DNA from 3 places in the Enterobacter cloacae complex sp. HYC042_NIDB genome. Region 2 is predicted to be linked to each of the others. Evidence: predicted binding sites of a transcription regulator. Region 2 holds the regulator's gene; each other region holds the start of a gene.

Region 1 (10,086 bases), 1.7 Mb from region 2:
GGACAGCGGAGAGCTGCAACGCGCTTTCGATCACTGGCGCACGGTGTACAACCTTGAACGCCCGCACGAGGCGCTGGGTATGGCGGTACCGGCCTCGCGTTATCAGCCGTCTGCCCGGCAGTACAGCGGCAGCGTAACGCCACCTGAATACGATGAAGGGGTGAAGGTCAGGAAAGTGGATGTCAGCGGAAAGCTGAGCATACAGGGTGTCAGTCTGAGCGCAGGCAAGGCGTTCAGGGGAGAACGGGTCGGGCTGAGGGAGACGCAGGATGACGGCTGCTATGAAGTGTGGTGGTACAGCACAAAAGTGGGGATGATCGACCTGAAGAAAAAGTCGATCACCATGGGTAAAGGATGTTAAAAAGTGTTCACCATGTCCCCGAACACCTGTCTACCATGTCCCCGGACTGTACAGTGGGAGAGGGCCGGGGTGAGGGCATCAGACCGCACTATCCCTCTTTCACCTGCCCCCGCGTCACCGGAACCGGCAACCAGGCGCGAATACTCAACCCACCCCGCTCGCTGGTACCAATCTCCAGCAACCCGTTATGGTTATCCACAATACGCTGCACAATCGCCAGGCCTAAGCCCGTACCGCTGGTGCTGCGCGCGCTATCGCCGCGCACAAATGGCTGGAACAGATGCTTACGCTGCTCGGGCTTAATGCCCGGGCCGTCGTCCTCCACCTGGAACCAGGCGCGGTTGAGTTCAGACCCGCTGCTAACCTTAATCCAGCCGTTACCGTAGCGCGCCGCGTTAACCACCATATTGGCCACCGCACGCTTAATGGAAAGCGGGTGCATACGAACCTGAATTTCACCGTCCTGAAGGTCAGTATCAATTTCACGCTCATAACCACTTTCTGCGGCCACCACTTCGCCCAGCACCGCATTCAGATCGGCCATTTCCATCGGCATCTCCTGACCGGTGCGCAGGTAGTCGATGAACTGCTCGATGATGGCGTTGCACTCTTCGATGTCCTTGTTAATAGACTCGGCGAGATAACCGTCCTCTTCACCCATCATCTCCGTCGCCAGACGAATACGCGTTAGCGGGGTGCGCAGGTCATGACTGACCCCGGCCATCAGCAGCGTACGGTCATCCGCCAGCTGCTTAACGCCTGCCGCCATATGATTAAACGCGCGCGTTACTGAACGCACTTCAGAGGCACCATATTCACGCAGTGGAGGAGGAATAATGCCTTTACCGACCTGCAGCGCAGCGTGCTCCAGGTCGACCAGCGGTCGGTTCTGGATACGGATAAACAGCCACGCGCCGCCTATCGCCAGCAGCATAATGGCAAGGGTGTAGCGGAACAGCGGCGAGAAATCGCCCTGATGGATTTCAGTCAGCGGAACGCGTACCCAGATGTTGGGTGACAGCCAGGTTTTCAGCCAGACGACGGGCGAGCTTTTGTTGACCTCAACGCGCACTTCCGTCGGGCCACCCAGCTGCTGCGCCATCTGCTGGCTGAGGAATTCATAGTGCTGCGCCCAGCGCAGGCCAGCATCTTCCGCCGCTTCATTGGAGTAAAGCGAAATGCCCAGTTCACGGTAGATTTCACGGCGAAATGCCGGGGGAACAACCAGCTGCGTGCCGTCCTCCAGCTGCAGCTTATCGGTCATCAGCATACGCACTTCGTAGGCCAGGACCTTATTAAACTGCTGGAGGCTCGGCAGAATCGCAAAGTTCAACACCACCAGGTAGGTCGTCACCAGGCTGACGAACAGCAGGGTGACGATCAGTAAGAGGGTGCGGGCAAACGAGCTTCGCGGCGAGAAGCGCATTCGCCTCATGCTTTAGAGCCGTCCGGAACGAACACGTAGCCCAGACCCCATACGGTCTGAATATAACGAGGATGCGCCGGATCTTCTTCCACCATGCGGCGCAGGCGGGAGATCTGCACGTCGATGGAGCGTTCCATTGCGGAGTATTCGCGACCGCGCGCCAGGTTCATCAGCTTGTCGCGGGAAAGCGGCTCGCGCGGGTGGCTGACCAGCGCTTTCAGTACGGCAAACTCGCCGCTGGTGAGCGGCATTGGCTCATCTTCACGGAACATCTCGCGCGTGCCGAGGTTCAGCTTGAACTTGCCGAAGGCAATGACGGCTTCTTCCTGGGACGGCGCGCCCGGCAGTTCATTCGCCTGACGGCGCAGCACGGCACGAATACGCGCCAGCAGCTCGCGCGGGTTAAACGGTTTTGGAATGTAGTCGTCGGCGCCGATTTCGAGGCCCACGATACGGTCAACTTCTTCGCCCTTCGCCGTCACCATGATGATCGGCATCGGGTTGCTCTGGCTGCGCAGACGGCGGCAGATAGAAAGCCCGTCTTCACCCGGCAGCATCAGGTCGAGAACCATCAGATGGAAAGATTCGCGGGTCAGCAGACGGTCCATCTGCTCAGCGTTCGCGACGCTACGAACCTGGAAGCCCTGCTCGGTCAGATAACGCTCAAGCAGCGCGCGCAGGCGCATGTCGTCATCCACGACCAGAATTTTGTAGTTTTCTTGCATTGTGTGTACTCCCAAAGGTTCGGATAGTCTTTGTAACAGCGTATTCTAAAAAAGTGCACGTATTCGACCAGTTAATTCTGGTATAAATTCTAGTCGAAATTGTTACAAAGCATATTTAACAGCAGCTTATCTGTTCATTTCATCACATAAATCATTATTAATCCTGTCTGTTACACTGTGTGGTACGTATTGTGCGCAAAACAGAGAACCGGCAGCAAAGGCAGCACCATGAAAACGCCCCTGATCACCCGCGAAGGGTACGAAAAGCTCAAAAAAGAGATGGATTACCTGTGGCGCGAAGAGCGTCCTGAAGTAACCAAAAAGGTGACCTGGGCGGCCAGCCTGGGCGATCGCAGCGAAAATGCTGATTATCAGTACAACAAGAAGCGGCTGCGTGAAATTGACCGCCGGGTACGCTATCTCACGAAGTGTCTCGAAAATCTTAAAATTGTCGATTACTCCCCGCAGCAGGAGGGCAAAGTGTTCTTCGGCGCGTGGGTGGAGATTGAAAACGACGATGGGGACACCCTGCGTTTTCGCATCGTCGGCTACGATGAAATTTTTGGCCGTAAAGATTACATTTCTATCGACTCCCCGATGGCCCGCGCGCTGCTGAAAAAGGAAGTGGGCGATTTAGCCGTCGTTCAGACCCCAGCCGGTGAAGCCAGCTGGTACGTCAATGAGATCGTCTACGTAAAATAGTCCGAGAGCGCCCTCCCCGGCTGGCATTTTGCCGTGTCAGCCCGTATAACTATCCCCTGATTTTTGACCCACAAGATGATAAAGCCATGATGAAAGATTCGCTCTGCCGCATTATTGCGGGTGAACTTCAGGCCAGAGCCGAACAGGTAGAAGCTGCCGTTCGCCTGCTTGATGAAGGGAACACCGTGCCGTTTATTGCACGTTATCGTAAGGAAGTCACAGGCGGTCTGGATGACACGCAGCTGCGTAACCTGGAGACCCGCCTGGGCTATCTGCGCGAGCTGGAAGAACGTCGTCAGGCGATCCTCAAATCCATCGGCGAACAGGGCAAGCTGACCAGCGAGCTGGAAAGCGCCATTAACGGCACCCTGAGCAAAACCGAACTCGAAGATCTCTATCTGCCGTACAAACCGAAGCGCCGTACCCGCGGGCAGATTGCGATTGAGGCGGGCCTTGAGCCGCTGGCAGAGCTGCTGTGGAATGAGCCATCTCACGACCCGGAAACCGAAGCGGCAAAATTCGTCGACGCCGACAAAGGTGTCGCTGACACCAAGGCCGCTCTGGACGGCGCGCGCTACATCCTGATGGAGCGCTTCGCGGAAGACGCCGCCCTGCTGGCCAAAGTGCGTGATTACCTGTGGAAGAACGCCCACATCGTCTCTACCGTCGTCGCGGGCAAAGAGGAAGAAGGCGCGAAGTTCCGCGACTACTTCGATCACCACGAACCGATTTCGACCACCCCGTCTCACCGCGCGCTGGCGATGTTCCGCGGCCGCAACGAAGGCGTGCTCCAGCTCTCCCTGAACGCCGACCCACAGTTTGACGAGCCGCCGAAAGAGAGCCACTGCGAGCAGATTATCATCGACCATCTCGGCCTGCGCCTGAACAACGCCCCGGCGGACAGCTGGCGCAAAGGCGTGGTGAGCTGGACGTGGCGCATCAAGGTGCTGATGCACCTGGAAACCGAGCTGATGGGCACCGTGCGCGAGCGCGCGGAAGACGAAGCGATCAACGTCTTCGCCCGTAACCTGCATGACCTGCTGATGGCCGCTCCTGCGGGCCTGCGCGCCACCATGGGGCTCGATCCGGGCCTGCGTACCGGCGTGAAAGTGGCGGTCGTTGACGGCACCGGCAAGCTGGTCGCCACCGATACCATTTACCCGCACACCGGCCAGGCAGCGAAAGCCGCCGTCGTGGTGGCGGCGCTGTGCGAGAAGTACAACGTGGAGCTGGTTGCCATCGGTAACGGCACCGCATCACGCGAAACCGAGCGTTTCTACCTCGACGTGCAGAAGCAGTTCCCGAAAGTGACGGCACAGAAAGTGATCGTCAGCGAAGCGGGCGCATCGGTCTATTCCGCCTCTGAGCTGGCGGCGCAGGAATTCCCTGACCTGGACGTTTCCCTGCGCGGCGCGGTCTCCATCGCCCGTCGTCTGCAGGATCCGCTGGCGGAGCTGGTGAAGATCGATCCGAAATCCATCGGCGTGGGCCAGTATCAGCACGACGTGAGCCAGACGCAGCTGGCGCGCAAGCTGGACGCGGTCGTGGAAGACTGCGTAAACGCCGTCGGCGTGGACCTGAACACCGCCTCCGTTCCCCTGCTGACCCGCGTGGCGGGCTTAACCCGCATGATGGCACAGAACATCGTCGCCTGGCGCGATGAGAACGGCCAGTTCCAGAACCGTCAGCAGCTGCTCAAAGTGAGCCGCCTGGGGCCGAAAGCGTTTGAGCAGTGCGCGGGCTTCCTGCGCATCAACCACGGCGATAACCCGTTGGATGCCTCTACCGTTCACCCGGAAGCGTATCCAGTGGTGGAACGCATCCTGACCGCCACCCAGCAGGCGCTGAAGAATCTCATGGGCGACAGCAGCGCTCTGCGTAACCTGAAAGCCGTTGATTTCACCGACGACAAATTTGGTGTACCAACCGTCACCGATATCATCAAAGAGCTGGAAAAACCGGGCCGCGATCCGCGTCCTGAGTTCAAAACGGCGACCTTTGCTGACGGCATCGAGACCATGAACGATCTCCTGCCGGGCATGGTGCTGGAAGGCGCGGTGACCAACGTCACCAACTTCGGCGCGTTTGTGGATATCGGCGTGCACCAGGACGGTCTGGTGCATATCTCTTCCCTTGCCGACAAGTTCGTTGAAGACCCGCACACCGTGGTCAAAGCGGGCGACATCGTGAAGGTGAAAGTGCTGGAGGTGGATCTGCAGCGCAAGCGTATCGCCCTGACCATGCGTCTGGATGAGCAGCCGGGCGACACCAGCTCGCGCCGTGGCGGCAACGGCGGAGGCCGCGAGCAGCAGCGTCCGGCCACGAAAGCCACAAAACCGCGCGGGCGTGACGCGCAGCCTGCGGGCAACAGCGCGATGATGGACGCGCTGGCGGCGGCGATGGGTAAGAAACGCTAAGGTCACCCCCCTCACCCTAACCCTCTCCCCAAAGGGGAGAGGGCCGGGATGAGGGGAATAAAATCATCTCGAAATATATGAAACCGATTGCACACCCATATTTAAACCGCTATTTATCACTCCATTAACAAATACGCTTTTTATTCCTTCCCGGGTAATTCTGCAAATATTGAGCAAGGTCAATCAGACCGCAAATTAATACGATTAACAACATCCCGTCACATTTTTATTATTGCTGATAAAAACTATTCTCATTATCATCGCAGTGTAGATTATTTAACCTCTCGTGGAATCAGGCATTATGCAATTCACTCCAGACAGTGCATGGAAAATTACCGGTTTTACCCGCGAAATTAGCCCGGCCTATCGGCAGAAGCTGCTGTCACTTGGCATGCTGCCCGGATCATCATTCCAGGTCGTGCGTGTGGCGCCGTTGGGCGATCCAGTTCATATCGAAACCCGGCGCGTAAATCTGGTTCTGCGCAAAAAAGACCTCGCATTAATTGAAGTTGAATCTTTATCCCGTTAACAAGCCAGCGGTTTCGGTGGGTCTAATACAATGAAAAAATTAACTATTGGCTTAATTGGCAATCCTAATTCCGGCAAGACAACCTTATTTAATCAGTTAACCGGCGCGCGCCAGCGCGTGGGAAATTGGGCAGGCGTAACGGTTGAACGTAAAGAAGGCCAGTTCGCGACAACGGACAATCAGGTCACCCTGGTTGACCTTCCCGGCACCTACTCCTTAACCACGATTTCATCCCAGACTTCGCTCGATGAGCAAATTGCCTGCCACTACATTCTAGGCGGCGACGCGGATCTGCTGATCAACGTGGTCGACGCTTCGAACCTCGAGCGAAACCTTTACCTGACGCTACAGCTGCTGGAGCTGGGGATCCCCTGCATCGTGGCGCTCAACATGCTCGACATTGCGGAAAAACAAAAGCTGCGCATCGACGTCGATGCGCTCTCCGCGCGCCTGGGCTGTCCGGTGGTTCCGCTGGTCTCGACCCGCGCTCGCGGTATCGACGCCCTGAAGCTGGCGATTGACCGCCACGCGGGAAACCGCGACGTTGAGCTGGTGCACTACGCCCAGCCGCTGCTGCGCGAAGCCGAACGGCTGGCGCAGGAGATGGACAGCAGCATGCCTGCAAAACAGCGCCTGTGGCTCGGCCTGCAGATGCTGGAAGGGGATATCTACAGCCGCGCCTATGCCGGACATGCGGCGGATAAGCTGGACGTGGCCCTCGCCCGTCTCAGCGACGAGCTGGACGATCCGGCGCTGCACATCGCCGATGCGCGTTATCAGGCCATTGCGTCAATTTGCGACGTGGTCAGCAACGCCCTTACCGCAGAGCCCAGCCGCTTTACGGCGGCGGTGGATAAGATTGTGCTCAACCGCTTCCTCGGTTTGCCCATCTTCCTGCTGGTGATGTACGTGATGTTCCTGCTCGCGATTAACATCGGTGGCGCGCTGCAGCCGATTTTTGACGCCGGTTCTGTCGCGGTCTTCGTACACGGTATTCAGTGGGTAGGTTACACCCTGCACTTCCCGGAATGGCTGACCATCTTCCTTGCCCAGGGGATTGGCGGCGGTATCAACACCGTGCTGCCGCTGGTACCGCAGATCGGCATGATGTATCTGTTCCTCTCGTTCCTCGAAGATTCAGGCTACATGGCGCGCGCCGCCTTCGTGATGGACCGCCTGATGCAGGCGCTGGGGCTGCCGGGCAAATCGTTCGTCCCGCTGATCGTCGGCTTCGGCTGTAACGTGCCGTCGGTTATGGGCGCGCGCACCCTGGATGCACCGCGTGAACGACTGATGACCATTATGATGGCGCCGTTTATGTCCTGCGGTGCGCGTCTGGCAATCTTTGCCGTCTTCGCGGCAGCCTTCTTTGGCCAGCAGGGAGCGCTGGCGGTCTTCTCGCTGTACGTGCTGGGCATCGTGATGGCGATCCTGACCGGCTTAATGCTCAAGCACACCATCATGCGTGGTGAAGCGTCACCGTTTGTAATGGAGCTTCCGGTCTATCACGTCCCGCATCTGAAAAGCCTGGCGATCCAGACCTGGCAGCGCCTGAAAGGCTTTGTGCTGCGCGCCGGTAAGATGATTGTTATTGTCAGTATTTTCCTGAGCGCGCTGAACAGCTTCACCCTCACCGGTCAGGCGGCAGATAACATCAACGACTCTGCCCTCGCCTCCGTCAGCCGCGTCATCACGCCGGTCTTCAAACCGATTGGCGTACAGGAGGATAACTGGCAGGCGACCGTGGGCCTGTTCACCGGTGCGATGGCGAAAGAGGTGGTCGTCGGGACCCTGAACACGCTCTACACCGCAGAGAACATTCAGGAGCAGGAATTTAACCCGGCGGAGTTTCACCTCGGTGACGAACTGCTGGGTGCCGTAGAGGAGACCTGGCAGAGCCTGAAAGACACCTTCAGCCTGAGCGTGCTGGCTAACCCGATTGAGGCCAGCAAAGGCGACGGCGAAATGGCGACCGGTGCCATGGGCGTGATGGGCGAGAAGTTTGGCAGCGCGTCCGCAGCCTACAGCTACCTGATCTTCGTTCTGCTCTATATTCCGTGCATCTCGGTGATGGGGGCGATTGCCCGTGAGTCCAGCCGCGGCTGGATGGGCTTCTCCATTCTGTGGGGGCTGAATATCGCCTACTCGCTGGCGACGCTGTTTTACCAGACCGTTAACTTCAGCCAGCATCCGCGCTACAGCCTGGTCAGCATCCTGGCGGTCATCCTGTTTAACGTGATTGTGATTGGCCTGCTGCGCCGGGCGCGAAGCCGCGTTGATATCAACCTGCTGGCGACGCGTAAAACCCCGGGCACCTGCTGCAACAGCCCGGCTGGCGACTGTCACTAAGGGGAAAAACAGATGGCATCGTTGATCCAGGTTCGTGACTTACTGGCATTGCAGGGACGCATGGAGGCAAAACAGCTCAGCCTTAGCCTGCATACGCCGCAGCCGATGATCGATGCCATGCTGGAGCGCCTGGAAGCCATGGGTAAAGCCGTGCGGATTCAGGACGAAGCGGAGGGTTGCCTCTCCGGCAGTTGTAAAAGCTGTCCGGAAGGAAAGGCCTGTCTCAGGGAGTGGTGGGCACTGCGCTAATAAAGCCGGGCATTGCTGCCCGGTTTTATCGTATTACTTATAGACGTCCGCAGTAGCGCGTACGTTTTTGGTCTGTTTTTCTGCGCTGGTGACGACGAAGTATGTCCCGCCCAGCTCATCCGCTTTCTTCGACAGCTCTTTTCTTGCATCCATCGGCGCGGTGGTGTCAGACGTAGAAATCTCACCAATTTTCGTCAAATTCATCCCGGCAACTTTATCTTTTTCCAGCTCTTTTGCCGCAAAAACGCCAAATGACAGTGACCCAATAACCAGAGAAGTGACAATACCTGTAACAAGTTTCATAGCCTGACTCTCCATAGGATTGTTGTTTTGATCATCGTAGGCAGAACAACCGCAACGACATCTGGAGTATGGTTGCGGTGTGTAACTTTTTCCAGGCTGGATAGAAAATAATCAGTCTAAACGTTGACTTAACGCAACCAACGCTGAACAAAACTCCGTCGGATGAGAGATAAACGGCGCATGCGCGGCTTTTGCTATGACCTGTGATTCGCTGTCCGGCCAGAGGGAATCCAGAAGTGGGACCACTTTGCGCGGCACCAGCCCGTCGAGATAGCCATAGATGCGCAGGTGCGGCATGCTCAGCCCGGCCAGCGGCTCGCGCAGATCGGCCGTTTTCAGGATCTCCAGACCGCCGTTAAGCACCTCAACGTCCGGCATCGGCAGGGAGAGCACCACCTGCTTTAACGCTCTGGCATCCTGACGCGCGGTTTCGGTGCCCATCGTCTGCAAGGCGAGGAATCGCTCGACGGTCCGCTGGAAATCGTCGCTCAGCTGCTGCTGGAAGCCCGCCAGAACATCAGGTTTGATGCCGGGCCACGCCTCTTGCGCGCTAAAGCATGGCGACGAGGCCACGGTGACCAGCGCCCTAACGCGCTCGGGCCAGGAGAGCGCAATCTGGCTTGCCACAAGCCCGCCCAGACTCCAGCCCAGCCAGATGGCATTTTGCGGCGCGGCGTCTACAACGTGCTGCGCCATTTCATCAAGCGACATCGCGCCAAAGCCACGGCTGCGACCATAGCCCGGCAGATCAACCAGATGTAACGTAAATTGCGAGGCAAGTTCCTCGCTTATGCAATGCCACACTTCCGCATTCAGGCCCCATCCGTGCAGCAGCACAAGATGGCAATTTCCTGTCCCTACGGTCTGCCACCACAGCGTCTTCATCAGTTACTGTTCTCTTTTTTCACATGGAGGTTGCACATGCTAACAGTGCCTGGCTTGTGCTGGCTATGCAAAATGCCGCTTGCCCTCAGCGCGTGGGGCGTCTGTTCCGTCTGCACGCGTTCGCTGGAAAGGCGTATCAC
Region 2 (10,086 bases):
GCGTGGCGTCAAGCTGGTCAAAAGACAGCGCCGGTGCTGCAGCACTGGCAGGGGCGGTAGGTTACTTCATCCTCACGAAAGCGATGGTAACCATCAACCCGGAAATCAACATGGGTGTACTGGCGGGTATCATTACCGGTCTGGTCGGTGGTGCCGTGTACAACCGCTGGGCGGGTATCAAACTGCCTGACTTCCTGAGCTTCTTCGGCGGTAAACGTTTTGTGCCAATTGCGACGGGCTTTTTCTGCCTGATCCTGGCAGCTATCTTTGGCTACGTCTGGCCGCCGGTGCAGCATGCTATCCATGCGGGCGGCGAGTGGATTGTTTCAGCGGGTGCAGTGGGCTCAGGTATCTTTGGTTTTATCAACCGTCTGCTGATCCCAACCGGTCTGCATCAGGTGCTGAACACCATCGCCTGGTTCCAGATTGGTGAGTTCACCAATGCTGCGGGCACTGTATTCCACGGCGACATCAACCGCTTCTATGCGGGTGACGGCACCGCGGGTATGTTCATGTCTGGCTTCTTCCCAATCATGATGTTTGGTCTGCCGGGCGCTGCACTGGCAATGTACCTGGCTGCGCCAAAAGCGCGTCGCCCAATGGTTGGCGGCATGCTGCTGTCCGTTGCGATTACCGCGTTCCTGACCGGTGTAACCGAGCCGCTGGAATTCCTGTTCATGTTCCTGGCGCCGGTGCTGTACCTCATGCATGCGGTCCTGACCGGTATCAGCCTGTTTGTGGCGACCCTGCTGGGCATCCATGCTGGCTTCTCCTTCTCTGCAGGCGCGATCGACTACGTGTTGATGTACAACCTGCCGGCGGCAAGCAAGAACGTCTGGATGCTGGTGGTAATGGGTCTGGTCTTCTTCGTCATCTACTTCGTGCTGTTCACTGCGGTTATTCGTATGTTTAACCTCAAAACACCGGGCCGCGAAGATACCAAAGACGAAGTGGTCACCAACGAAGCCAACAGCAATACCGAAGAGGGTCTGACTCAGCTGGCGACCAGCTATATCGCTGCCGTCGGTGGGACTGACAACCTGAAAGCGATTGATGCCTGTATCACCCGTCTGCGTCTGACGGTGGGTGACTCGGCGCGCGTAAGCGACGCAATGTGTAAACGCCTTGGTGCATCGGGCGTGGTTAAACTGAACAAACAAACTATCCAGGTTATCGTAGGCGCCAAAGCGGAATCCATTGGCGACGAAATGAAGAAAGTGGTTGCCCGTGGCCCGGTCGCAGCGGCATCAGCCGACAGCGCACCTGCGTCGACGGCTGCCCCGGTAGCGAAGCCGCAGGCCGTGCCGAACGCCGTGACGGTGGCCGCGCTGGTCTCTCCGGTAACGGGTGACGTGGTTGACCTTGAGCAGGTGCCTGATGAAGCGTTCGCCAGCAAAGCGGTCGGTGACGGCGTGGCGGTGAAACCAACGGACAAAACCGTTGTGTCTCCGGCGGCAGGCACCATCGTGAAAATCTTCAACACCAACCACGCGTTCTGCCTCGAAACTGAAAAAGGCGCGGAGATCGTTGTCCATATGGGGATCGATACCGTTGCGCTGAACGGTCAGGGCTTTACTCGCCTGGTGGAAGAGGGGGCCGAAGTGGTGGCAGGTCAGCCGATTCTGGAAATGGATCTGGACTTCCTGAACGCTAACGCGCGCTCGATGATTAGTCCGGTCGTGTGCAGCAACATCGACGACTTTAGCGGTCTGGTACTCCAGGCTAAAGGTCAGGTGGTTGCGGGTCAGACACCGCTGTATGAGATTAAAGGCAAGTAATCGCTCCTGAGTAGAGTCATGCCTTAAGCGGCGGGGGATATCCTCCGCCGCTTTTTTTTGCAGCAAACGCCCCCATTATTTTCATCTGATACGTATTTTCCGTAACTAAGGGTTGTCACTACGTCCGGCTTATAAGATCATACGCCGTTATACGTTGTTTACGCTTTGAGGAATCCACGATGAGTGAGGCAGAAGCCCGCCCGAGTAACTTTATTCGTCAGATCATCGATGAAGATCTGGCCAGTGGTAAGCACACCACGGTACATACACGTTTCCCGCCGGAGCCGAACGGCTACCTGCACATTGGTCACGCGAAATCGATCTGCCTGAACTTTGGCATTGCGCAAGACTACCAGGGGCAGTGCAACCTGCGTTTCGATGACACCAACCCAGTAAAAGAAGACATCGAATACGTTGAGTCCATTAAAAACGACGTGCAATGGCTGGGCTTCAACTGGTCTGGCGATATCTGCTACTCCTCTGACTATTTTGATCAGCTGTATGCCTACGCGGTGGAGCTGATCAACAAAGGTCTGGCCTACGTCGACGAGCTGTCTGCGGACGAAATCCGCGAGTATCGCGGTACGCTGACCGCACCAGGCAAAAACAGCCCGTTCCGCGATCGCAGCGTGGAAGAGAACCTGGCGCTGTTTGAAAAAATGCGTGCCGGTGGCTTCGAAGAAGGTAAAGCGTGCCTGCGTGCCAAAATCGATATGGCGTCGCCGTTTATCGTGATGCGCGATCCGGTGCTGTACCGCATTAAGTTCGCAGAACACCACCAGACCGGCAACAAGTGGTGCATTTATCCGATGTACGACTTCACCCACTGCATCAGCGATGCGCTGGAAGGCATTACCCACTCGCTGTGTACGCTGGAGTTCCAGGATAACCGTCGTCTGTACGACTGGGTGCTCGATAACATCACCATTCCTGTGCATCCGCGTCAGTACGAGTTCTCTCGTCTGAATCTGGAATACACCGTGATGTCCAAGCGTAAGCTGAACCTGCTGGTGACCGACAAGCACGTTGATGGCTGGGACGACCCGCGCATGCCGACCATCTCCGGCCTGCGTCGTCGTGGTTACACTGCCGCTTCTATTCGTGAGTTCTGCAAACGTATCGGCGTGACCAAGCAGGACAACACCATCGAAATGGCGTCTCTGGAATCCTGCATTCGTGAAGATCTTAACGAAAACGCCCCGCGCGCGATGGCTGTTATCGATCCGGTGAAACTGGTTATTGAAAATTACCCGCAGGGTGGAAGCGAGCTGGTCTCTATGCCTAACCATCCGAATAAACCGGAAATGGGAAGCCGCGACGTGCCGTTCAGCGGTGAGATCTGGATCGACCGTGCTGACTTCCGTGAAGAAGCCAATAAGCAGTACAAGCGTCTGGTGTTGGGCAAAGAAGTTCGTCTGCGTAACGCCTACGTCATCAAAGCCGAGCGCGTAGAGAAGGATGCTGAAGGTAACATTACCACCATCTTCTGTTCGTACGATGCTGAGACGCTGAGCAAAGATCCGGCAGACGGCCGCAAGGTGAAAGGCGTGATCCACTGGGTGAGCGCTTCCCACGCGCTGCCTGTAGAAATTCGTCTGTACGATCGTCTGTTCAGCGTACCTAACCCGGGTGCGGCGGAAGACTTCCTGGCGACCATCAACCCGGAATCTCTGGTGATCAAGCAAGGTTATGCGGAGCCATCGCTGAAAGCCGCTGAAGCGGGCAAAGCGTTCCAGTTCGAGCGTGAAGGTTACTTCTGCCTGGACAGCCGTTACAGCACGGCAGAAAAACCGGTATTTAACCGTACCGTAGGTCTGCGTGATACCTGGACCAAGATCGGCGAATAATAACGCTGCACTGGTCAATGAGAAACAAACGCCGCTTATAGCGGCGTTTTTTTATTTAATGATCATATCGTTAAAGTAGGCCCGTAATTAGGCCAGCTAAAATTTTTGGTCAATGCGGTGCTACTTATTTTTCTAAAAAAAGTTTGTCTGTTTCATAAAAAAGAGAATTAAGACAAATACGGGTTTTATTACGATCTAATACGCCGAAATTACCTGCTCTACCCCCGCCACACCTTGCATCCGGCCAAATGTTACAAAGCACTACCAATTATGTGCACTTCGTCATAATCCTGACTTTTGCCCACTGAAAAGCATTGATAATTCGCGTCGCGAAAAATAACCTAAAGACGGTAGTTAATTCGAGGGTATTTATAACTACCCCTGGCCTTTTGGTCTTTTATATTTTCGCCGTTTAAGGCGTTTTAATTCGTCAAAGAGGAATAATCTATGCGTACGTTCAGTGGCAAACGTAGTGCGCTGGCGCTGGCTATTGCCGGTGTGACAGCAATGTCAGGCCTGGTGGTGACACCAGAGGCAAAAGCAGCAGGTTTCATCGAAGATTCTACCCTCACTGGCGGTATTTATTACTGGCAGCGTGAACGTGACCGTAAAGATGTCACAGAAGATAAATACAAAACCAACCTCTCACACTCCACCTGGAACGCCAACCTGGACTTCCAGTCAGGCTACGCCGCCGATATATTCGGTCTGGATATTGCCGCGTTTACGGCGATTGAAATGGCTGAAAATGGCGACAGCGGCCACCCGAACGAAATTGCTTTCTCCTCCAGCAATAAAGCCTATGACGAAGACTGGTCAGGGGATAAAAGCGGCATCAGCCTTTATAAGGCCGCAGCGAAATTCAAATACGGCCCGGTATGGGCGCGTGGGGGCTATATTCAGCCAACCGGCCAGACGCTGTTAGCGCCGCACTGGAGCTTTATGCCTGGTACCTATCAGGGGGCAGAAGCCGGGGCTAACTTTGACTACGGTGATGCAGGTGCGTTGAGCTTCTCCTATATGTGGACCAACGAGTACAAAGCGCCGTGGCACATTGAGATGGACAAGTTCTACCAGAACGATAAGAAAACCAAAGTCGATTACCTCCACTCGCTGGGCGCGAAGTACGACTTCAAAAACGATCTGGTTCTGGAAGCCGCATTTGGTCAGGCGGAAGGCTATATCGATCAGTATTTTGCTAAAGCCAGCTACAAATTTGATATCGCCGGTAGTCCGCTGAGCACCAGCTACCAGTTCTACGGTACGCGCGATAAGGTCAGCGATGGCAGCGTAAATGACATTTATAACGGTACCGCGTGGCTGCAGGCGTTAACCTTCGGCTATAAGGTCGGTCAGGTTGATTTGCGTCTGGAAGGCACGTGGGTGAAGGCGGAAGGGCAGCAGGGCTACTTCCTGCAGCGTATGACGCCGACCTATGCCTCATCCAACGGTCGTCTGGATATCTGGTGGGATAACCGCTCAGACTTCAACGCCGACGGCGAGAAAGCGGTCTTCTTCGGCGCCATGTATGACCTGAAAAACTGGAACCTGCCGGGCTGGGCGGTGGGCGCTTCTTACGCTTACGCCTGGGATGCAAAACCAGCAGACATGGCGACGCCGGATGCGTACTACGATCCAAACTATCGCCTGAAAGAGTCCTCCTACAGCCTGGATGCTATCTACACCCTGCAGGATGGCCGCGCGAAAGGCACGATGTTCAAGCTGCACTTCACGCAGTATGACAACCACTCCGATATCCCAAGCTATGCGGGCGGTTACGGCAACATCTTCCAGGATGAACGTGACGTCAAATTCATGGTTATCGCCCCATTCACCATCTTCTGATGAGCACACCGGCGGGCTGAGTCCCGCCGGTCTGGAGACTGCACATGATGAAAAAAATCGTAATCGTCGCGCTGATGGCATCAGGGCTGGTGGCGTGTGTTCAGACTCAGGCGCCGAAAGAGGACGCCCGTCTGAAGGAGGCGTATAGCGCCTGTATTAATACCGCGGAAGGATCGCCTGAGAAAATTGAAGCCTGCCAGAGTGTGCTAAATGTGTTAAAGAAAGAGAAAGCGCATGAGGTGTTCGCGACGCAGGAGAATGTTCGCGTGATGGATTATCAGGCCTGCATCCAGGCACGTAAAACCGGTAACGATCAGGAAGTGGCGAAGCGTTGCGATAAAATCTGGAACGAGATACGCAATAACAACAAATAAGTTGCTCTACGCCCGGTGGCACTTTGCTGACCGGGCTTTTTTCAGGCAAAAAAAAGCCAACCTTACGGCTGGCTCAGAGTATGAACGCTAACTTATTTTGTGTCGTGAGCGTGTTCATTCTCGCGGCAATCCCCTTCAGCGCAGTGACCGTAAAGGTACAGGCTGTGGTTGGTCAGGCGAATGCCATGACGAGCTGCGATTTCACGCTGACGCGCTTCGATGGAATCATCGCTAAATTCAATGACCTTGCCGCAATCGAGGCAGATCAGGTGATCGTGGTGATGCTGCTGGGTCAGTTCGAATACAGATTTACCGCCTTCGAAATTATGACGGGTAACAATGCCCGCGTCATCAAACTGGTTCAGCACGCGATATACGGTGGCCAGCCCAATCTCTTCACCCATGTCGATAAGACGTTTATAAAGGTCTTCCGCACTGACATGGTGATTGTCTGGACCCTGAAGCACTTCCAGGATTTTTAACCGAGGAAGCGTTACTTTCAGGCCAGCCTTCTTTAATGCGGTATTGTTGTCAGTCATGCGGAATCTGTCCTGTTGCTAAACGATTCACTTCTCTGGGAAGTGACAGAAAATGCACCTGGGATAATGCGTCTCATTATAGAACTGCCATGCCTAAATGAAAACTGCAAGTCTCAGGCAAAGTATGCTTATAAAAACGTGGTATCACCTACAAACTTGCTCAATGGAAACCACATTTTGCCAGGGAGACATTGTACAGGTCTGGACGAAAAAGTTAAAAGTTTGTAGCAATTAATTTAATCGGTTTTACCTGGAAAAGGGGCGCAACCCGCGTTGCGCCGTAAAAAATCAGGCGTTGAGAATATCGTCCAGATGCAGTTCTTCGCGGATCTGTTTAACCCACTTCTCTACACGCTCTGCGGTCAGTTCTGGCTGACGGTCTTCGTCAATGGCAAGTCCGACAAAATGATCGTCATCGGCCAGGCCTTTAGAAGCTTCGAAGTGGTAACCGGCAGTCGGCCAGTGGCCCACAATAACCGCGCCATTAGGCTCAATGATGTCGCGAATCGTCCCCAGCGCATCACAGAAGTACTCGGCGTAATCTTCCTGATCGCCACAACCGAACAGGGCAACCAGCTTGCCGTTGAAGTCCACCTCTTCCAGCGTCGGGAAGAAATCGTCCCAGTCGCACTGGGCTTCACCATAGTACCAGGTTGGAATACCCAGCAGCAGAATGTCATAGCCCTCGAGATCTTCTTTGCTGCTCTTGGCGATGTCATGCACATCAGCAACGTCTTTACCGAGCTGTTTCTGAATGTTTTTTGCGATATTTTCGGTATTGCCGGTATCACTGCCGAAGAAAATGCCGATGATTGCCATGAGTAAAATAACCTCTTGAAACTTAATGGTATGGTGGCGCAATTCGGCCACGGATAAGGGCAATAATAGCAGAACTGGCAACCCTGCGGAAACCGCTATCGCGCAGGACTGCACTCTGTGCTACATGAAAAGGGCGATAAAGGGGTTTTTCAGACTTATGCCTGGCTGCGCAGCGTCTCAAGTTGGGCGATGAGCATCTCTTCAATAAGCTCGCTGCGGCTGATGTTACGCGCCTCTGCCAGCTCGTTAAGCGCATCGACCGCGTCGGCGTTGAGCTTCAGTTCGACACGCTTAAGCCCACGATTTTTATCGCGTTTAAGCTGATTGCGTTTATTGATACGCAGCTGTTCATCGCGCGAAAGCGGATTCGTTTTCGGTCGTCCCGGTCGACGCTCATTCGCGAACAGATCTAGTGTCGTACGGTCCGTTTGTTCTTTGGCCATGATTATGAGACTTCGGGGGAAACACGCCGCCCTGCTAAAGCCCGGGCGATAAGCGCGCCATCATACATCACCAAAAACGGCACGCCAACGACTGGAAGCCCGTCATCTTCCAGTCGCTCTCTTTTTAATCAATTTGCAGTATCAGCGAGATAGCGGCGAATGGCGCGCAGTACAGCATCCGGTTTTTCCGCATGCACCCAGTGTCCGGCACCGGCAATGACGTGGGCGCGCGCCTGCGGGAATTGTGCCAGCAGCGTGTCGCGGTACGCGTCGGTAATATAAGGAGAGTTACCGCCGCGAATAAAGAGGGCAGGATGCGGCCAGGCGGGAACGGTTTCCCAGCCCACGATATTGTTGTACTGGTCCCACAGCACCGGCACGTTAAAACGCCACTGCCCGTCAACAAACGACTTCAAAAGGAACTGCACCACGCCTTCTTCATCAAGATGCTCACGCATAACCGCTGCAGCCTGCTGACGAGTGGAAACGCCAGCTTCGGTTACGGCATTGATCGCCGCGAAAATCTCATCGTGACGGCGAACGTCGTAATCCACAGGCGCAACGTCAATCACGACAAGCCCGGAAATTCGTTCTGGCGCCAGCGCGGTGAGCGCCATAACCGCTTTACCGCCCATTGAATGCCCGATGAGGGTCACCTTCTGCAGGTTGTGCGCGTCCAGCGTATCCAGCAGATCCTGCGCCATTGCCGCATAGGTCATCTCGTCTGAGCGGCCGGAAAGCCCGTGGTTGCGCATATCGACCTGCAAAATATCGTGATCGGTAACCAAATCACGGGCCAGCACGCCCAGGTTATCCAGGCTGCCAAAAAGTCCATGAACCAGCACGATGGGGGAATAATTGTTCGGCGATTGTGCAGTTTGCGCTCGGGTATTCAATTTCATGGCAAAGTTCTTTTTTTACGTATGTCAGGTTAGGGTATCATGTTGACCATTCTGCCGCCCGGCTGCAAGGTTCCAGTTTAATCTGACTTTTGCCGCCAACCTGGTTTGACGCTATCCGCTGTTGGGATTTGACCTTATAATCCCAATGACTTGTATTCAGATAAGATATCGCACTGGATTAAGATGAAAACAATCGAAGTTGATGACGAACTCTATCAGTATATTGCCAGCCAGACGCGGCATATCGGGGAGAGCGCGTCCGACATTTTACGGCGCATGCTTAAAATTTCCGCCGCTTCACAGCCTGCCACACCAGTTACCAAAGATGTCGTGTCTCAGCCGAGCGTTGCTGCACAAGCAAAACCTGCCGTGACGCCGGTAAAAGATAAAGTGCGCGCGATGCGCGAACTGCTGCTCTCCGACGAATATGCGGAGCAGAAAAAGGCGGTTAACCGTTTTATGCTGGTGCTGTCTACACTTTACTCCCTGGATAACAAAGCGTTTGCTGAAGCGACCGAGTCGCTGCACGGCCGTACCCGCGTCTATTTCGCGGGCGACGAGCAGACGCTGCTGCAAAATGGCAATCAAACCAAACCTAAACATGTCCCTGGCACTCCGTACTGGGTGATCACCAATACCAATACGGGCCGCAAGTGCAGCATGATTGAACACATCATGCAGTCCATGCAGTTCCCGGCGGAATTGATTGAAAAGGTTTGCGGTACAATTTAACCCTTGCATCATAAGGACCCGGTAATGGCAAATCACAGCCGTGCAGGCCAACCTGCACAACAAAGCGATTTGATTAACGTCGCTCAGCTGACCGCGCAGTATTACGTGCTGAAACCGGTCGTGGGCAACGCAGAACACGCAGTGAAGTTTGGTACATCTGGTCACCGCGGCAGCGCGGCGCGCCACAGCTTTAACGAACCGCACATTCTGGCCATTGCTCAGGCCATTGCGGAAGAGCGCGCTAAAAACGGCGTTACCGGTCCGTGCTACGTGGGCAAAGATACCCATGCGCTGTCTGAACCGGCGTTTATTTCCGTGCTGGAAGTGCTGGCGGCGAACGGTGTGGACGTGATTGTTCAGGAGAACAATGGGTTTACTCCAACACCGGCGGTATCAAACGCGATCCTTGTGCACAACAAAAAAGGTGGCGCGCAGGCTGACGGTATCGTCATTACGCCATCCCACAACCCGCCGGAAGACGGTGGTATCAAATACAACCCGCCTAACGGCGGCCCGGCTGACACTAACGTCACCAAAGTGGTGGAAGATCGTGCAAACGCGCTGCTGGCCGACGGTCTGAAAGGCGTTAAACGTATTTCTCTTGATGAGGCGATGGCCTCCGGTCACGTGAAAGAGCAGGATCTGGTTCAGCCGTTTGTGGAAGGGCTGGCGGATATCGTCGATATGGCGGCGATTCAGAAAGCTGGCCTGAAGCTGGGCGTGGATCCGCTGGGCGGCTCCGGTATTGAGTACTGGAAGCGCATCGCCGAGCACTACAAGCTGGATCTGACCATCGTGAACGATCAC
Region 3 (10,086 bases), 2.1 Mb from region 2:
CGGCGCTGACTGTTTGCAAGAACTAACCAGTACGCCACTCAGACGTCGTCCGGGTTAACCTCAGGACGCGCATACTCCGGCCAGACCAGCACCACCAGCTCCGGGTAGGCTTCCAGGCTAAACTCGCGAAAACACTGGCGAAGGTTTAATACGTCCAGGTCGGAATACGAGACCTTCTCACCGTTAAGACAGCGCTTTTTGATGTTGTCGTAATATTTATAAACCGCTGAATTCAGATCGCTACAGCGACGCTGCGCCTCAAACAGACCGGGCGTGTCATTAATTTCCGACATTTTCATGCGCTTAATTGTCGCGTGTAAGAAGTCGATATATTCATGATTCACCCGCCAGTACCAGACAGGCGTAACGGAGTTCATCAAAACAGAGAAATGATCTTCTCCTTCCTCTTTTGTCATCAGTTCAGGTTGTGGCGGTTCACTGGTGTCTTTCGACACTTTCGTTTTATTGAACTCCTGCATCAATAAAAGCACACCAGCGGTCAGTAATAGTAATGTGATGACCGTAAAAAAGATGCTGTTCATGGCTTGGCTCCATTTTTTTTGATTTTAAAATTGCCTCATGATATTGTCAACGAATCTCACGCCTTTACCAACCCCACCCTGTTGAAATTAAAGGAAATTAAAAATGCTGCCCGACTATCTCGTCCCGGCTAAGTACCACATTACGCCTGTGGAACAGCAACCGACGGAAGAAGAAAAAAAGGCCAGTTTCACTCAGGGGAAAAGAAAGCTCTCTGATTTCGAGCCTGATATATTAATTGGCGTTTCTCACACTGGCAAATCCCGTAATATGCTGCTGGAAGAGCACGATCGCCATATAAAAGACCGCTTATTTCGCGCTATAAAAATTGAAGCCTTCGTCCACCTGCTGAATGACCTACAGGCAGAAGGCGAAATAGATGCCCAGAAACTAAGTCAAATAATGGCTGAAAAAACGAAAGAAATAAATGAGGCCGGCAATGAAATTTGGCTTAATCTAATTACGCGAGAAAAAAACAACCCTGTTTTTTATACCCTGGGGGAAGATTAACGTGAAAGAAGTTAAAGACAATAACGTTTATTTGACTTTAGATGATAAAAAAAGTGATGAATTTATCTTAAAGCAAAATATCGAGGCGCTAAGAAATGCAAAAAATGCCGAGATGACGCGTATTACACAAGACCTGGTATCGATCCCGGCAACGCTGGTGCGTCTGAAATGGCAGAATCGCCGCGAGATTTATCCGTTACAGGTTAAAGAAGAAATTTACGGCGCCGTGATGAACGCCATCATCGAACAGCTTCCAGAACTGAAAGAGAAACTGCTGGGACGTCTTGAGGCCAACTATCAGTATCTGCTTGCCAGAGAAGTCGCCACCCTGCGCCTGACGCGCAAACTGTCAGCCGGTGAGTACCGTACGTCAAACGTCACCTGCGTTGCGCTCGATGAGGACGCGCTGACTACCCCCTCTACCACACCGACGGACAACAAAAACGCATAAACCAACAGGCATAAAAAAAGCCGGCTTTCGCCAGCTTCTTTATCACTTCGAGGCCGCTTTCTCTTCCCCGACCAGCCCAATCTTCAGATAACCCGCCTGATGCAGCGTGTCCATTACCTTCATCATGGTTTCGTAGTCGACGGTTTTGTCCGCCCGGAAGAAGACGGTGGTGTCCTTCTTGCCGCCGGTCAGCTGGTCCAGCGCCGGAATAACGGAGGCATCCGTCACAGGGTCGTTCCCCAGGAACATGGATTTATCCGCTTTCACCGACAAATAAATTGGCTTTTCCGGACGCGGCTGCGGCTGGCTGGAGGAGGCAGGCAGATTCACCTTCACGTCGACCGTCGCCAGGGGTGCTGCCACCATGAAGATAATCAGCAGCACCAGCATGACGTCGATAAACGGCGTCACGTTGATTTCGTGCATTTCGCCGTTATCGTCCAGATTTTCGTTTAGACGCATTGCCATACAATCAACCTACGCGCAGTTTAGACGCCGCATGCACCGGCTTCACGGCGCTGGCATTCAGGTCGAGATCGCGGCTTTGCAGCAGCAGAACCTGAGCGGCAACGTCACCGAGCGTGGCTTTGTAGTTGCCGATCATACGCGCGAAAATGTTGTAGATAACCACCGCCGGAATTGCCGCGACCAGACCGATTGCCGTCGCCAGCAGCGCTTCCGCGATACCCGGGGCAACTACCGCCAGGTTGGTGGTTTGGGTCTGGGCAATGCCGATAAAGCTGTTCATGATGCCCCAGACCGTACCGAAAAGACCGATGAACGGTGAAATCGCGCCGATGGTCGCCAGATACCCATTGCCGCGTCCCATGTGTCGGCCAACGGCCGCAACGCGACGCTCCAGACGGAAACCGGTACGCTCTTTAATGCCTTCGTTATCTTCACTGCCGGCGGAGAGTTCCAGCTCGTTCTGAGCTTCATTCACTAACAGGGTGGTCAGGCTTTTCGGGTGGAAGGATGAGGTCATCTCAGAAGCCTGATCCAGAGAGCGGGCTTCTGCCAGCTGCTGCTGTTCCCGCTTGAGGCGACGCTTCTGCGAAAGCAGCTCGGCGCTTTTGCTGAAGAAGATAGCCCAGGTGACAACGGACGCCAGAATCAGGCCGATCATCACAATCTTAACCACGATGTCAGCATGATGATACATGCCCCAAACGGAGAGATCCGTCTGCATCAAATTATTACCCACTCTGTATCTCCAGGACGCAAATCACAAAATCTGAACGTAATAATATCAAAAAGCCGTCGAATTGATAGTCGTTCTCATTAGTATTTACATGGTGCCGTAATTTTCGCTCAGTTTCCTTGCGCTTACGCAGTAAAAATTTCTTATGCGCTTTTTTGCTAATATTTTCTGCTTATTCGATAAGCATGCGGGTGCAGTTTTTTACAATCGTGGTAGTCTGGACGTCCAGACGTATAAAAACAGGGTTAGCGAACATGACCAAGAAGCATCTTGATACCACGCTGGTGCAGGCGGGACGCAGCAAGAAATACACTCAGGGATCGGTCAACAGCGTGATTCAACGCGCCTCCTCGCTGGTGTTTGATACCGTTGAGGAGAAAAAAATCGCCACGCGTAACCGCGCAAAAGGTGGGCTGTTCTACGGTCGCCGCGGCACGCTAACCCATTTTTCGCTGCAGGAAGCGATGTGCGAGCTGGAGGGGGGCGCAGGCTGCGCGTTGTTCCCGTGCGGTGCGGCGGCGGTCGCCAACACCATTCTGGCGTTTGTGGAACAGGGCGACCATATCCTGATGACCAACACCGCCTATGAACCCAGCCAGGATTTCTGCACCAAAATTCTCAGCAAGCTCGGCGTGACCACCAGCTGGTTTGACCCGCTGATTGGTGAAGGCATTGCTGAACTTATCCAGCCAAACACGCGCATTGTGTTCCTGGAATCTCCCGGCTCCATCACCATGGAAGTGCACGACGTTCCGGCTATCGTGAAGGCCGTGCGCTGCAAAGCGCCAGAGGCGATTATCATGATCGACAACACCTGGGCGGCAGGTGTGCTGTTTAAGGCGCTGGAATTCGATATTGATATCTCGATTCAGGCGGCAACGAAATACCTGATTGGACACTCTGACGGGATGATTGGCACCGCGGTTTCCAACGCGCGCTGCTGGGACCAGCTGCGGGAAAATGCCTACCTGATGGGCCAGATGGTGGATGCAGACACGGCATACATGACCAGCCGGGGCATTCGTACGCTCGGCGTGCGTCTGCGTCAGCATCATGAAAGTAGCCTGAAAATCGCTGAATGGCTGGCGCAGCATCCGCAGGTTGAGCGCGTGAACCATCCGGCGCTTCCGGGTAGTAAAGGCCATGAGTTCTGGCAACGTGACTTTACGGGCAGCAGCGGGCTGTTCTCGTTTGTGCTTAAAAAACGGCTGAGTAATGACGAACTGGCAAGCTATCTGGATAATTTTACCCTCTTCAGCATGGCCTACTCCTGGGGCGGTTTTGAATCTCTGATCCTGCCGAATCAGCCGGAGCAGATCGGGGCCCTGCGCCCCGGCGGAGAAGTGGACTTCAGCGGCACCCTCATTAGATTGCATATCGGTTTAGAAAATGTGGACGATTTAATTGCGGATTTATCTGCAGGCTTTGAACGTATCGTGTAGAGTGCGGGCTGAAAATGTACTCCCCGGACGCTTTTGTGAACACTGCATGCAGAAAAGTCTGCATGAGTTGCGCCTGCGATCAATCCCGACAGGTGAAATTGGGAGTACAATAGCGTTATCTCTGCTGTTCCACAGGAAAGTCCATGGCTGTTATTCAAGATATTATCGCGGCGCTCTGGCAACATGATTTTGCCGCCCTGGCGGATCCCCACGTTGTAGGCGTCGTCTATTTCGTGATGTTCGCGACGCTGTTTCTGGAAAATGGATTACTGCCAGCCTCGTTTTTACCCGGTGACAGTTTGCTTTTGCTTGCCGGGGCGCTGATCGGCAAAGGCGTCATGGACTTTACGCCAACGATGGTTATCCTTACCTCCGCCGCGAGCCTGGGCTGCTGGCTGAGCTATCTGCAGGGCCGCTGGCTGGGGAACACGCGCGTGGTGAAGGGCTGGCTGGCGCAGTTACCGCATAAATACCACCAGCGTGCGACCTGCATGTTTGACCGCCACGGCCTGCTGGCGCTGCTCGCCGGGCGTTTCCTGGCGTTTGTGCGCACCCTTCTGCCCACCATGGCGGGTATTTCCGGGCTGTCTAACCGCCGCTTCCAGTTCTTCAACTGGCTGAGCGCCCTGCTGTGGGTTGGCGTGGTAACCACCCTCGGCTATGCGCTGAACATGATCCCCTTTGTGAAGCACCATGAAGATCAGGTGATGACCTTCCTGATGATCCTGCCGATATTCCTGCTGGTTGCTGGGCTGGTGGGTACCATTGCGGTGGTGATTAAGAAAAAGTATTGCAGTGCATAAACAAAAGCCGGGTGGCGCTACCGCTTACCCGGCCTACGTTTCCCCTCAGGCGCCCTGCATCGTTCTTATACGTGACGCATCTTCTCCCGGCGTGACGCCGAAATAGCGCTTAAACTCCCGACTGAACTGCGACGCACTTTCATAGCCGACGCGCATGGCCGCCGCGCTGGCCTTCATGCCGTCGTGGATCATCAACATCCGTGCCTTATGCAAACGGTAGGTTTTGAGGTACTGCAGCGGCGAGGTGCTGGTCACCGACTTAAAGTTGTGGTGAAAGGCCGAAACGCTCATGTTCGCTTCCGCCGCCAGCTGGTCAACGCTGAGGTTCTCCGTGTACTGGCTTTCAATACGCTTGAGCACGCGGCTGATCAGGCTGAAGTGGGTCTGTCGGCTCACCAGCGCGAGTAACGCCCCGCCGCCCGGCCCCAGCAGCACGTGATAAAGAATTTCGCGGATAATCTGCTTGCCGAGAATACGCGCGTCCAGCGGCCTTTCCATGACGTCCAGCAGGCGCTCAATGGCGCAGAGGATCTCTTCCGACAGCGTCGCCGAGTTAATCCCGCTGGAGGCCATCGACGGCTGGAAAAGCTCGTCTTCGCCAATCTCCATCAGCAGCTCCTGCAGCTGAAGAATATCGACGTTGACGCGAATACCCGCCAGCGGGACCGCCTCCGTCGCGAAGGTTTCACATTCGAAGGGTAAAGGTACCGTCAGGAGCAGATATTCATTGGTGTCGTAGCGGAACACCCGCTCGTTGATATAGCCAATCTTATGACCTGAAAAGAGAAAAACGATGCCCGGCTGGTACATCACCGGCGTGCGCGTCCCGGGCTGCGTGCCGTAGAGCAGGCGAATGTCCTGCAGCAGGTCGCCAACATTATTTTCTTTATCTATCAGCCTTTTAATCTGCGAGGTAAGCTGAAGGCAGATCGCTTCACGGTTCATTTTACGTTACTCCGGGTACGGTTTCCGACCCTCACAGTCTGCGCATTTTTACGAAGTTTCTCCAGCGCTCTGTAGAAATGGGCAAGACATCGGCAGGAATGTGCATTGAGAGCCTGGCCCCGGACGGCCACAATGAGCAGCATCAGGTAGCCATCAGCGCCACCACGGTTTTTCACCCACTAAAGGGAACGAGCAATGAACAATTTTAATCTTCACACCCCAACCCGCATTCTGTTTGGTAAAGACGCTATCGCCGACCTGCGCGCGCAGATCCCTGCTGACGCCCGCGTGCTGATCACCTACGGTGGCGGCAGCGTGAAAAAAACCGGCGTGCTGGATCAAGTTTACAGCGCTCTGGACGGACTGGACGTGCGTGAGTTCGGCGGCATTGAGCCAAACCCGTCTTACGAAACGCTGATGAACGCGGTGAAAATCGCCCGCGAAGAAAACATCACCTTCCTGCTGGCGGTCGGCGGCGGCTCCGTGCTGGACGGCACTAAATTCATCGCGGCAGCAGCGCACTACGCTGATGGCATCGATCCGTGGCACATCCTGGAAACCCGCGGCAGCGACATCAAAAGCGCGATCCCGATGGGATCCGTATTGACCCTGCCAGCGACGGGTTCTGAATCCAACAAGGGCGCGGTGATCTCCCGCAAAACCACCGGCGACAAGCAGGCCTTTATGAACGAACACGTTCAGCCTGTCTTCGCCATTCTGGATCCGGTTTACACCTACACCCTGCCCGCGCGTCAGGTGGCGAACGGCGTGGTCGATGCCTTTGTACACACCGTCGAGCAGTACGTGACCTACCCTGTTAATGCCAAAATTCAGGATCGCTTCGCGGAAGGCATTCTGCTGACGCTGATTGAAGACGGCCCGAAAGCGCTGAAAGAGCCGGAAAACTACGACGTGCGTGCCAACGTCATGTGGGCCGCAACGCAGGCGCTGAACGGCCTGATCGGCGCTGGCGTGCCGCAGGACTGGGCAACCCATATGCTGGGCCACGAGCTGACGGCGATGCACGGCCTGGACCACGCCCAGACGCTGGCCGTTGTGCTGCCTGCGCTGTGGAACGAAAAACGGGATACCAAGCGTGCCAAGCTGCTGCAGTACGCCGAGCGCGTGTGGAACATCACCGAGGGTTCTGACGATGCGCGTATTGATGCCGCCATTGCAGCGACCCGTAACTTCTTTGAAAGCCTGGGCGTGCCAACGCGTCTGTCCGGCTACGGCCTGGACGGCAGCTCCATCCCTGCCCTGCTGGCGAAACTTGAAGAGCACGGCATGACCCATCTGGGCGAGCACGGTGACATCACGCTGGACGTCAGCCGTCGGATCTACGAAGCGGCACGCTAAGCGATTTTGGCATCCTGACTTTCGTTTTTTGACATTTCGTCCAGACTTAATGCACACCCCATCGCCGGAGTCCCCCTCCGGCGATGCGCACCTGAAGGAGGAAAAATGGCAAACCAAACCGTAATCAAGCTGCAGGACGGCAACGTGATGCCCCAGCTGGGGCTAGGTGTATGGAAAGCCGGTAACGACGAGGTCGTCTCCGCCATTCATAAAGCACTCGAAGTCGGCTATCGGTCGATTGATACCGCCGCCGCGTACAAAAACGAGGACGGCGTGGGGACCGCGCTGGTCAGCGCCGGCGTCCCCCGCGATGAGCTGTTCATCACCACTAAACTGTGGAACGACGATCAAAAGCGCCCCCGCGAAGCGTTGCAGGAGAGCCTGGAGAAACTCCAGCTTGATTTCGTCGATCTGTACCTGATGCACTGGCCGGTTCCGGCCATCGACCATTACGTTGACGCCTGGAAAGGGATGATTGAACTGCAGAAAGAGGGGCTGGTGAAAAGCATCGGCGTCTGTAACTTCCAGGTGCATCACCTGCAGCGCCTGATTGACGAAACGGGCGTCGCTCCGGTGATTAACCAGATCGAACTGCACCCGCTGCTGCAGCAGCGCCAGCTTCACGCCTGGAACGCCACCCACAAGATCCAGACCGAGTCCTGGAGCCCGCTGGCGCAGGGCGGTGAAGGCGTGTTCGATCAGAAAATCATCCGCGACCTGGCGGATAAATACGGCAAAACCCCGGCGCAGATCGTCATTCGCTGGCATCTGGACAACGGCCTGGTAGTGATCCCGAAATCGGTCACGCCGTCGCGCATAGCCGAGAACTTCGACGTCTGGGATTTCCGACTGGACAAAGACGAGCTGGGTGAAATTGCGAAGCTGGATAAAGGTAAGCGGCTTGGGCCGGACCCGGATCAGTTTGGCGGTTAATCGCGTTAAAACGCCGGGTGGCGGCTTCGCCTTACCCGACCTACAAAAAACCCCGGCAAGCCGGGGTTTTCTTTTACGCTTTACGCTTCACAGGTTTCTTCACACTGGAATTACCGTTCGAACGCTGATGCACAATCGGCGTATGTTTGGTCAGCGCCGGGCGCGTATTGCGGTTCTGGCGACGCGCTTCACGCATCTCATCCAGCGTAGGAGCCGGAACCAGGCAGTCGCGGCGCGAGCCAATAAGGTGTTTTTTACCCATATCTTCCAGCGCCTGGCGGATCAGCGGCCAGTTTTTCGGGTCGTGGTAACGCAGCAGCGCCTTATGCAGACGACGCTGTTTATCCCCTTTCGGCACCACCACCTCTTCACTCTTGTAGCCAATCTTACTCAGCGGGTTTTTGCCGGTGTAATACATGGTCGTCGAGTTGGCGAGCGGTGAAGGATAGAAGTTCTGCACCTGATCCAGACGGAAGCGACGCTGCTTCAGCCACAGCGCCAGGTTCACCATGTCTTCATCGCGCGTGCCAGGATGCGCGGAGATGAAGTACGGGATCAGATACTGCTCTTTGCCCGCCTGCTTCGAGTAGGTGTCGAACAGCTGCTTAAAGCGATCGTAGCTGCCCATGCCCGGCTTCATCATCTTCGACAGCGGGCCTTCTTCGGTGTGCTCCGGCGCAATCTTCAGATAACCGCCGACGTGGTGCGTCGCCAGCTCTTTGATATAGCGAGGATCTTCCACGGCGATGTCGTAACGCACCCCGGAGGCGATGAGGATCTTTTTGATGCCCTTCAGGTCGCGCGCGCGGCGGTAGAGGTTGATCGTCGGCTCGTGGTTAGTATCCATGTGCTCGCAAATGCTTGGGTAGACGCAGGAGAGACGACGGCAGGTCTGCTCCGCGCGCGGCGACTTGCAGCGCAGCATATACATGTTCGCGGTTGGGCCGCCGAGATCGGAGATCACGCCGGTAAAGCCCGGCACCGTGTCGCGAATGGCTTCGATCTCATTGATGATCGAATCCTCAGAGCGGCTCTGGATAATACGGCCTTCGTGTTCGGTAATGGAGCAGAAGGAGCAGCCGCCGAAGCAGCCGCGCATGATGTTGATCGAGAAGCGGATCATCTCATACGCCGGGATACGGGCGTTGCCGTACGCCGGGTGTGGCACGCGCTTGTACGGCAGCGCAAAGACGCTATCCATCTCTTCGGTGGAGAGCGGGATCGCCGGCGGGTTGATCCAGATGAAGCGCTCGCCGTGCTTCTGCATCAGCGCGCGGGCGCAGCCCGGGTTGGTTTCATGGTGCAGAATACGGGACGCGTGCGCGTAGAGCACCTTGTCGGCTTTCACCTTCTCGTAGGACGGTAGCAGCACGTAGGTCTTTTCCCACGGCTTCGGGCGCGGCGGCTGCACAACGATAGCCTTCGCTTCCGCTTTCTTCGGCTCAACCGGCTTGTTATCGGCACACGGCAGATCTTCACCGTACGGGTGCGGGATCGGGTCGATTTTGCCCGGCATATCAATAATGCGTGAATCCACCCCGCTCCAGCCCGGCAGCGCTTCTTTCACCATGATCGCAGTATTGCGCACGTCGCGGATGCTGCTCACCGGCTCGCCCTGCGACAGACGGTGCGCCACCTCCACCAGCGGACGCTCGCCGTTACCGTAAATCAGCATGTCGGCCTTGGAGTCCACCAGCACCGAGCGGCGCACGGTATCTGACCAGTAGTCGTAGTGCGCGGTGCGGCGCAGGCTCGCCTCGATGCCGCCGAGGATCACCGGCACGTCTTTCCAGGCTTCTTTGCAGCGCTGGGTATAAACCAGGGTCGCGCGGTCCGGACGTTTGCCCGCCACGTTATCCGGCGTGTAGGCGTCGTCATGGCGCAGCTTACGGTCGGCGGTAT

Evidence for each region. The regulator Fur, encoded in region 2, represses iron uptake genes when iron is present. The targets are predictions, from matches to a motif close to ATAATAATGAGAACNACTATCAA.
Region 1: a site for Fur is predicted at 5,870-5,892, ahead of feoA (ferrous iron transporter A). Genes of this name have one in related genera too.
Region 3: a site for Fur is predicted at 2,767-2,789, ahead of exbB (tol-pal system-associated acyl-CoA thioesterase). Genes of this name have one in related genera too.

The regions. Positions count from the first base shown of each region.
Region 1 is NZ_CP109650.1:4,537,568-4,547,653, forward strand. It holds gene OKF39_RS21790 (IS481 family transposase) at 1-361, shown strand, start outside; gene envZ (two-component system sensor histidine kinase EnvZ) at 450-1,796, opposite strand; gene ompR (osmolarity response regulator transcription factor OmpR) at 1,793-2,512, opposite strand; gene greB (transcription elongation factor GreB) at 2,741-3,214, shown strand; gene OKF39_RS21810 (Tex family protein) at 3,301-5,631, shown strand; gene feoA (ferrous iron transporter A) at 5,933-6,160, shown strand; gene feoB (Fe(2+) transporter permease subunit FeoB) at 6,191-8,509, shown strand; gene feoC ([Fe-S]-dependent transcriptional repressor FeoC) at 8,522-8,758, shown strand; gene OKF39_RS21830 (YdgH/BhsA/McbA-like domain containing protein) at 8,792-9,061, opposite strand; gene bioH (pimeloyl-ACP methyl ester esterase BioH) at 9,173-9,946, opposite strand; gene gntX (DNA utilization protein GntX) at 9,983-10,086, shown strand, end outside.
Region 2 is NZ_CP109650.1:1,529,542-1,539,627, forward strand. It holds gene nagE (PTS N-acetyl glucosamine transporter subunit IIABC) at 1-1,778, shown strand, start outside; gene glnS (glutamine--tRNA ligase) at 1,958-3,625, shown strand; gene chiP (chitoporin ChiP) at 4,073-5,470, shown strand; gene chiQ (ChiQ/YbfN family lipoprotein) at 5,518-5,844, shown strand; gene fur (ferric iron uptake transcriptional regulator) at 5,937-6,383, opposite strand; gene fldA (flavodoxin FldA) at 6,672-7,202, opposite strand; gene ybfE (LexA regulated protein) at 7,358-7,645, opposite strand; gene ybfF (esterase) at 7,774-8,547, opposite strand; gene seqA (replication initiation negative regulator SeqA) at 8,731-9,279, shown strand; gene pgm (phosphoglucomutase (alpha-D-glucose-1,6-bisphosphate-dependent)) at 9,304-10,086, shown strand, end outside.
Region 3 is NZ_CP109650.1:4,173,806-4,183,891, forward strand. It holds gene OKF39_RS19930 (ESA_00282 family adhesion-associated protein) at 39-542, opposite strand; gene OKF39_RS19935 (hypothetical protein) at 646-1,050, shown strand; gene OKF39_RS19940 (cytoplasmic protein) at 1,052-1,501, shown strand; gene exbD (TonB system transport protein ExbD) at 1,544-1,969, opposite strand; gene exbB (tol-pal system-associated acyl-CoA thioesterase) at 1,974-2,705, opposite strand; gene metC (cystathionine beta-lyase) at 2,957-4,144, shown strand; gene yghB (DedA family general envelope maintenance protein YghB) at 4,288-4,947, shown strand; gene OKF39_RS19965 (AraC family transcriptional regulator) at 4,993-5,892, opposite strand; gene yqhD (alcohol dehydrogenase) at 6,088-7,251, shown strand; gene dkgA (2,5-didehydrogluconate reductase DkgA) at 7,357-8,184, shown strand; gene OKF39_RS19980 (YgiQ family radical SAM protein) at 8,258-10,086, opposite strand, start outside.